DNA from 2 places in the Acidovorax sp. JHL-3 genome. Region 1 is predicted to be linked to the other one. Evidence: predicted binding sites of a transcription regulator. Region 1 holds the regulator's gene; the other holds the start of a gene.
What was found. Region 1 encodes FNR, which switches genes on or off when oxygen is low (the NO sensors DNR and NnrR bind a similar motif). Its sites were predicted from a motif close to TTGATNNNNATCAA; they were not measured.

Region 1 (4,419 bases):
GCGCACAAAAAACCATCCCATGGCCGTCACCTTGATGCTCTCTGAATTCAGCACAACAAGACCTTGTTCGGCCATGGTCTCCAGCTGCTCCAGCTCGGGCGCAAAATACTTCCGAGAATCAATAAGCCACGCTTGGTCAATGGGTTCAAACTGCAATTCACCTTGGCACATGAGCGCCATGATGACAGCCCTTCGGACCAGATCGTCACGGTTCAGCGCCAATCCACGCACCACAGGCAAACGTCCCTGGTCCAGATGGTCGTAATATTCCTCGAGCGACTTGGCGTTCTGACTGTAGGTGGCACCCACCCTGCCGATCGCCGACACCCCCAAGCCAATGAGGTCGCAATCGGGTTGGGTGCTGTAACCTTGAAAATTGCGGTGCAGTCGCCCTTGCCGCTTGGCAACGGCCAAAGCATCGGTGGGCAAAGCAAAATGGTCCATGCCCACATAGACATACCCGGCTTCCATGAAAGTGTCCAGCGAGCGCGAGAGCATGGTCACCTTGGCTGACGCCGCGGGCAGTTCTGTCGAGAGAATGCGCCGCTGAGGCTTGAAGCGATCTGGCAAGTGCGCATAGGCATACAGAGCAATCCGGTCTGGGCGCAACTGGACCACCTGAGCCAAAGTGCGGTCGAATGACTCGGGTGTCTGGCGTGGCAGCCCGTAGATCAAATCGACATTGACCGACTCAAAGCCCAGCGCGCGCGACGCCTCCACGAGCGCGAAGACCTGCTCTGCGGGCTGGATGCGGTGCACGGCCTTCTGAACCTCGGCATCGAAATCCTGAACGCCGAAGCTCAGACGATTGAAGCCCAACTCGGCCAGCACCGCCAGCCGATCTGCCGTGACAGTGCGTGGGTCCACTTCGATGGAGTACTCTCCGCCCGGGGCGAAAGTGAAGCTGCGCCGCAGCGTGGCCATGAGCTGCCGCAATCCATCGTCCGAGAGGAACGTAGGTGTTCCCCCCCCCAAATGCAGCTGACTGACAACCTGCCCGGTGCCGCAATGGGCCGTGTGCAGATCAATCTCGCGGCTCAAGTAGCGCAAGTACACATCCGCACGGTCGTGGTGCTTGGTGATGATTTTGTTGCAAGCGCAGTAGTAACACAGCGATTCGCAAAAGGGGATATGGACGTACAGGGACAATGGCAACGCCATCGCCGTGGTGCCAAGCCGACGCTGCGAAAGCGCGAGGGCATAATCCTCCTGCCCAAAAGCTTCGACAAACCTGTCGGCCGTTGGGTATGAGGTGTAACGGGGCCCTGGCACGTCAAAACGGCGCAGAAGTTCTGGTGAAACAGCGGTCATTGGAAAATATCCTTGCGTGCAGCAGTACTGTGCCGTACCCTTCGCCCAACGTCCTTGACTTTAATCAAGAGGATGGTCGGACGTAGCGGCGACAATTTGATTCATGTCAGCAGCCGAGCGCACAAATCGCGTCCCGCCAGCCACACACCAATTATCCCTGCCCAACTAGACTCCAGTGTCCATGAATCCGCAAACCATCAAAGTCGCCTGCTCCAACTGCAACCTGCGAGAACTCTGCATGCCCGTTGGTCTGAACGAGCAGCAGCTGCAACGGATTGATGAAGTCGTGGCTGTACGACGAAAAATCAAACGGGGAAGTACGCTGTTTCGCAATGGCGAGTCGTTCACTTCGCTCTATGCCATCCGTACCGGGTTTTTCAAGACCTGCGTCGCCACGGAAGACGGACGCGATCAGGTCACGGGCTTTCAGATGGCCGGTGAAATCATCGGACTGGATGGCATCGTCAACGATCACCACACCTGCGATGCCGTCGCGCTCGAAGACGCCGAAGTGTGTGTCATGCCTTTCGATCGCATCGAAGAGCTGTCGCGCGAAGTCTCTGCACTGCAACACCACGTTCACAAGATCATGAGCCGTGAAATCGTGCGCGAGCACGGCGTGATGCTTTTGCTTGGCAGTATGCGCGCAGAGGAGCGCCTCGCAGCCTTTCTTCTCAATCTGGTGCAACGCCTTCATGCCCGCGGGTTCTCTCAATCAGAGCTGGTGCTGCGAATGACACGAGAGGAAATCGGCAGCTACCTGGGTCTCAAGCTGGAAACGGTGAGCCGAACGTTCTCCAAATTTGTGGAAGACGGCATCGTGGAAGTCAAGCAGCGCCACGTTCGCATTCTGGACACCGAAGCCCTCAGGCGAATCGTCAACAACCAACAGGCCTGCCACTGAGCAGCCACCTGAAATCGCGCCCCCCACTGAGTCGCCTCACTGCAACGGCATGGCGGCTACGGGCAGGGCGTCACTTTGTGACAATCGTCGGGCCGAGCATGCGCAGGCACAGGACAACGATTGAGCTCAAAAGGTGACATGGACAGCAGGGTTGTCATAGCACTGGCAACCATGGTGATGATCCAGAACACGAAAAAAGCGAGGGTGTAGACACCCTCGCGAGACAGCGTCAAGGGCTGGCCAAACCAATGCAGATCCTGCGGATCCACCATGGCAAAAACCAGCATTTCGAGAATGCCCGCCACCATGAAGGCAGGCCATGCAATCCACATCAGGCGTTGTGTCCACATCGTCTTGTTTCCTTTAATCTTGGCAAAAGATTGCGCATGCGGAGTGCCAACTCAGCGGGGCTGATCTCCGGCAGGAGTCGCCGCGTGGTTCCGGGCTTTCAGTGCAGGAGCCAAGCTTTTTTCTGGTTGCGCCAGCGTCTGGTTGATTTCAAGCCCCTTGCGGTAATAGTCTTCGGCCACAACGGGGTCTGGGCGGCTGATGGCCAGCCACAAGGTGACAAAACCAGCGATCACCACAATGACCGGCCCGGCAATCACCAGCCAGACATGACCGAATCTCCACCAAGGTTGCGGTTCACGATTGATAACGGGGTTGGACGACATGGAATCTCCTTGAAACATCAGCAATACAGCGCACAAACCACCATGTAGGGCACAGTGACTTTCACTCAGCGTGGAACCAGGAAAATGGATTTTTCAGCCACTTTGCCGCCGCTTTCCAGCGCTGAAATGTCGAAATGAATCGCGTGAGAACCTGGAGGTGCCGATCCATAGGGGATTTGCAACCGCACTGCGACCCAACGAGACTCCGCAGCGCCTATGTCTACCTCTTGCTCCGAGGCCACCTCAAGGCCATCCAGGCCCGATGCTGAAATGCGATAGCGCTGCGTAGCCTCTGTAGCGTTCATGATTTGCAGCCGATAAACATTTTCAAGCTTGCCCCCCGCCACAATGCGGGACAAGGCGGCGCGATCCCGCACAATATCCACTTTGAGCGGTGTCCGTGTTGTGAGGCTGACTAACATACCCACGCACAATGCGACCAGAACGGCGGTGTAGATGAGCACACGAGGGCGCAAGACATGTCGCAAAATTTGCGACTGATTCCAGCGATTGAGAACACCATTCTGGGTTGAATACCGTATCAAGCCCTTGGGGTAGTGCATCTTGTCCATCACGGTATTGCAGGCATCCACGCAAAGGCCGCAGCCAATGCATTCGTATTGCAGACCCTTGCGGATATCAATACCCACCGGGCACACTTGAACACACAAGGTGCAGTCAATGCAGTCGCCCAGCCCCTTGGCCTTGTAGTCCACCGTCTTGACTCGGGGGCCACGCGGCTCGCCTCGGGCTTCGTCGTAGGTGACGATGAGCGTATCTCGATCGAACATTGCGCTCTGGAAACGGGCATAGGGGCACATGTATTTGCACACCTGCTCCCGCATAAAACCGGCATTGCCGTAGGTGGCCAATCCGTAGAAAAGCACCCAGAAAATCTGCCAGCCGCCAGCAAAAGCCAACAGCTCAGGACCCAGCTCCCGAATCGGCACAAAATAACCCACAAAGGTGAAACCGGTCCAAAGGGACACGGCCACCCATACGGCCTGCTTCAGGAACTTCTTGCGGATTTTTTCAAATGTCCAGGGGCCCGCATCCAGCCGCAGACGCGCACTGCGATCTCCCTCGATCTTGTGCTCGATCCACATGAATATCTCGGTGTAGACCGTTTGTGGGCAAGCAAATCCGCACCATAACCGGCCCGCAACCGCAGTAAACAGAAACAGCGAAAGCGCCGAAATGATCAGCAGCCCCGTCAGATAGATGAAATCCTGTGGGTACAGAACCAAGCCGAAAATATAGAAACGGCGAGCACCCAGATCAAACAGCACCATCTGGCGCTGGCCCCACTCAAGCCAAGGCAACCCATAAAAAACGATTTGGGTCAGAAACACCATGGCCCACCGCCAACGCGCAAAGTACCCACTGATGGATCGCGGGTAAATCTTCTTTTGCGCCTCGTAGAGGGAAACAAATTCGCCCTCTGCCGATGGATCGGGTGTGGCCGCCGCAATGGGAATGACCTTGCGCGGTGGCCTGTCAGATGATTTCATGGTGCTGGCGGTGGAGGCA
Region 2 (4,419 bases), 2.7 Mb from region 1:
CATTCTGGTTGTGTGGGACCGCGTCTTCGGCACTTTCAAGGACGAGGATGACAAGGAAAAATGCGTGTACGGCACGCGCGGCCTCCTCAACAGCTGGGACCCGCTGTGGGCCAATGCCCAGGTGTATGCCGGGCTGGCGCACGACAGCTGGCACACCCGGCGCTGGGGCGACAAGCTGCGCGTGTGGCTCAAGCCCCCGGGGTGGCGGCCCGCCGACGTGGCGCAGCGCTTTCCCAAGCCGGCCTTCGACATCGCCCGGATGCCGCGCTACAACCCCGCCATGACGCCCGCCACCCGCTGGTTCGCCAGCGTGCAGTTTGTGCTGCTGCTGGCGGGTGTTTCGGTGTTCTTGTGGCACGCCGACAGTGCCCCGCTGGCACACAACACCGCATGGTTTGCCGCCCTGCTGGCCACGCAATGGGCCCTGGGTGCCGTGGTGCAGGGCCGCATCAGCATGCTGCTGGCACTGATGATCGAAGCGGGTGCACTGGCCACCGCCACCAGTGCCGTGGGCTGGACCGAGTGGCACCTGGTGTTCAAGCCCCTGACCATGGTGATTGCTATAATATTAATAGCTGTTAGCGCTTTACCTGTAAGCGCTAGAGGTCAATTTAATACAAAATCCTGGGCTACCATGGTGCTGGCGCTGGTGTTATCGCTGGCGGGTGATGTGTTTTTGATGCTGCACGGGCTCTTCATTCCCGGCCTGGTGAGTTTTCTGGGTGCGCACCTGGCCTACATCGCCCTGTTTCGCCAGGGTGTGCCGTGGTTTGCCCGCCGCGGTGCGCTGGTGGCCACACTCGCCGTGGGCACTGCCATGTACGCTTTTTTGTGGGCAGGCGGCCTGCCCGCCGCCTTGCGCGGACCGGTGGCGGCCTATGTGCTGGTGATTGCCCTCATGGCGGCGCAGGCCCTGGGGCGCGCACGGGTGCTGGGCACCAGCGCTGCGCGCATGGTGGCAGTGGGCGCGTGCTTTTTCATGGTGAGCGACTCGCTGCTGGCCACCAGCCGTTTCGTGCAGCCCTTGCCCATGGCGCAGTTCTGGGTGCTCTCCACCTACTACGCCGCGCAGGTGCTGATTGTCTGGGGCTGGTTGCGGGAGCCGGTGTCCGCACCGGCAGATGCCGCCCCGCGGGTGGATGCGCCCGAGGGTATGCAGGCGACCCACGCGCTCCTCGACCATCGCCGGGCCGTGCCCAACCGCCCGGTCTGAGTCCGTCGCGTCAGGCGGTGCAGGCCAGCGCCTGGGGCGGTGCGGTATCGGCAAGCGCCGGAAACCCGGTGAGCACGCCGGTGGGCGATCCGATGCGCGCCTGCAACGTCACCGTGTCACCAATCATGATCAGTGCGGGCGGATGCACGCCGTGGGCCACGCTCAGGGCCGGCAGGGTTTGCAGCGTGCCCACAATGCTGCGCTGCCCGGGCAGCGTGGCGCGCTCGATCATGGCCGCTGGCGTGCTGGCCGGCAGGCCGTGGGCGATGAGCTGGGTGCAAATGGTGGGCAGGGTGCCGACTCCCATGTAGATCACCACCGTCTGGCGGGGCCGCGCCAACGCCGCCCAGTCGAGCGCGACGGTGCGCTCGCCCTCTTCGCCCTGCAGATGGCCGGTGGCAAACACCAGCATGGCGGCATGGTCACGGTGTGTGAGGGGAATGCCCGCAGACGCGGCCGCGCCCTGGGCCGCACTGATGCCCGGCACGGTGTCGCAGGCAATGCCGGCAGCGGCCAGCGCCTCGGCCTCTTCGCCGCCGCGCCCAAAAATGTACGGGTCGCCTCCCTTCAGGCGCACCAGTGACCGGCCACTTTGCGCCAGCCGCACCATGAGTTCGATGATGCCTTCCTGTGGCAAGGTGTGGTTGCGGCTTTGCTTGCCGACATAAATCCTTTCGGCGCCGGCCGCGACATGCTGAAGCACGTCATCGGACACAAGGTGGTCATACAGCACCAGACCAGCGCTGGACAGCGCACGGGCTGCCTTGAGCGTGAGCAGGTCGGCATCGCCCGGACCCGCGCCCACCAAAGTGACACGGCCCCATTCAGAAGGCGCGAGCCGGGGAAGAACCCCGCCAGAAGAGGCGGCGGCTGTGTTGCCGAGGGGGGGCTGCGAGGAGGGGTTGGCGGTGTCCATCGGGGATGGCCCATTGAAACTGGGCACGGTTGGTAAACAATGGCCCCATTGTCAAAATGACCGGGGTCATCGTCCTTGATGTGAATCAAGGACGATGGCTGCAAATCCAGCGATATTTCGCCATGCCTTGCAAGAACGCGCACCAGACGCCACGCACCTCCAACGCCGACCATCATCCCACGGTCGGCGGGGTGTTTCGAGGTTGGCACCGTGCCTTTGGCTGGTTGGCGCTGATGGTCTGCGCCGCCGGGCTTCATGCCCAACCGGCCCCACCCACCGCACAACGCCAGCAAGAGCTGGTGCGCATGGTGCGCCAGGACTGCGGCTCGTGCCACGGCCTGCGCTTGACCGGTGGCCTAGGGCCCGCGCTCACCCGCGAGGCACTGGCCGACAAACCGATTGGTTCCCTGGCAGCCACCATCTACGGCGGTCGCCCCGGCACCCCCATGGCGCCCTGGAAAGCCATGGTGAACGAAGCCGAGGCCCTGTGGATTGCCCAGCAACTGATGGCCGGATTCCCCGAGCCGCAAAAGGATTCCCGATGAAACGCCGCGACTGCCTCGCCCTGATGGGCGCCTCCTCCCTGTTGCTGGCCGGATGCGCCGGTGTACCTGCCGCCACCGGCACGGGCGATCTCGGCGTCGTCGTGGCGCGGTCCACGGGCACGCTGGCGATCGTCAACACCAGCCAGCGCACACTGCTGGCCGAGGTCAAGGGCCTGGGCGACCTCTCGCACGCATCGGTGGTGTTCTCGCGCGACGGCCGCTACGCCTTTGTGTTTGGGCGCGACGGCGCGCTCACCAAGGTCGATCTGCTCACGCACCGCATCGCTGGCCGCGTGATGCAGGCGGGCAACTCGATTGGCGGCGCCATCAGCGCCGACGGCCGCCTGGTGGTGGCACAAAACTACACGCCCGGCGGCATCAAGGCCTTCGACACCACCACGCTGGAGCTGGTGGCCGACATCCCGGCCGAATACGAGAACGGCAAGCTCTCGCGCGTAGTCGGGCTGGTGGACCTGCCTGGACGGCGCTTCGCCTACAGCCTGTTCGACGCCAACGCCATCTGGATCACCGACCTGTCCAACCCCGCACGCCCCGTTACCACCAAGCTGCCCAATATTGGCAAGCAGCCCTATGACGCGCTGGTCACGCCCAATGGCCGCCACTACATCGCGGGCCTGTTCGGCGAGGACGGGCTGGCCATGGTGGACCTGTGGGAAGACAAGCCCACCGTGCGCCGCATCCTGGGCGGCTACGGCCGTGGCCAGGAGCCCCTGCCGGTCTACAAGATGCCGCACCTGCGCGGCTGGGCCGTGGCCGGGCGCCGCGCCTACCTGCCCGCCATCGGCCGCCACGAGGTGCTGGTGGTGGACACCGACACCTGGCAAGAGGTCGGCCGCATCCCGGTGGCTGGACAGCCCGTGTTCGTGATGGCCCGTCCCGACGGCCGCCAGGTGTGGGTGAACTTCTCGGTGCCTGACTACCACCGCGTGCAGGTCATCGACACCACCACGCAGAAGATCGTGCACACGCTGGAGCCCGGCAAGGCCGTGCTGCATATGGAGTTCACGCCGCGCGGCGAGTCGGTCTGGATCAGCTCGCGCGACGCCCACCGCGTCAGCGTGATCGACACGCAGACCTTTGCCACCCAGGCCACGATGACGGTCGATTCGCCCAGCGGCATCTTCTTCACGTCCCGCGCAGCGCGGGTGGGGTTCTAGATGGCCCCCGACGCCGACCTTCGCCTGGCGCTGCTCAACCCCTGGCAGCGCGGCTTTCCGCTGGTGCGCGAGCCCTTTGCGCACGTCGCGGGCACGCTGGGCCTGTCGACCGACGAGGTTCTGGCGGGCTACGCCCGGCTGCAGCGCGAAGGCGCGCTGAGCCGCATCGGCGGGGTTTTTGCGGGCAACGCCGGCGGTGCGGCGCTGCTGGCCGCCATGGCGGTGCCCCCCGAGCGGCTGGACGCCGTGGCCGCCGTGGTATCCAGCCACCCCGGCGTCAACCACAACTACCAGCGCGAGCACCACTACAACCTCTGGTTCGTGATGACCGGGCAGGACGATGCCGCAGTGCGCGCCGCCATGCGTTCGCTCGAAGACGCCACGGGATTGACCGCGTTGCAGCTGCGCATGCAGCGCGCCTACCGCATCGACCTGGGCTTTGATCTGCGCGAACGCACGGCCCCCGCACCCATGGCGGCCGCGCCCGAGGCCATGCCGGTGGCCGAGGCAGACCGGCCACTCGCCGCCCTCCTCGAAGACGGCCTGCCCCTGGTGCCCCGCCCCTTC

Region 2: a site for FNR is predicted at 2,205-2,218, ahead of cobA (uroporphyrinogen-III C-methyltransferase). Genes of this name have one in related genera too.

Annotation. Positions count from the first base shown of each region.
Region 1 is NZ_JAFU01000001.1:3,023,844-3,028,262, forward strand. It holds gene hemN (oxygen-independent coproporphyrinogen III oxidase) at 1-1,311, opposite strand, end outside; gene fnr (fumarate/nitrate reduction transcriptional regulator Fnr) at 1,493-2,215, shown strand; gene K226_RS0114090 (hypothetical protein) at 2,272-2,565, opposite strand; gene K226_RS0114095 (FixH family protein) at 2,617-2,889, opposite strand; gene ccoG (cytochrome c oxidase accessory protein CcoG) at 2,955-4,400, opposite strand.
Region 2 is NZ_JAFU01000001.1:290,498-294,916, forward strand. It holds gene K226_RS0101355 (lysoplasmalogenase family protein) at 1-1,213, shown strand, start outside; gene cobA (uroporphyrinogen-III C-methyltransferase) at 1,224-2,129, opposite strand; gene K226_RS18585 (cytochrome c) at 2,363-2,674, shown strand; gene K226_RS0101370 (cytochrome D1 domain-containing protein) at 2,671-3,852, shown strand; gene K226_RS0101375 (Lrp/AsnC family transcriptional regulator) at 3,853-4,419, shown strand, end outside.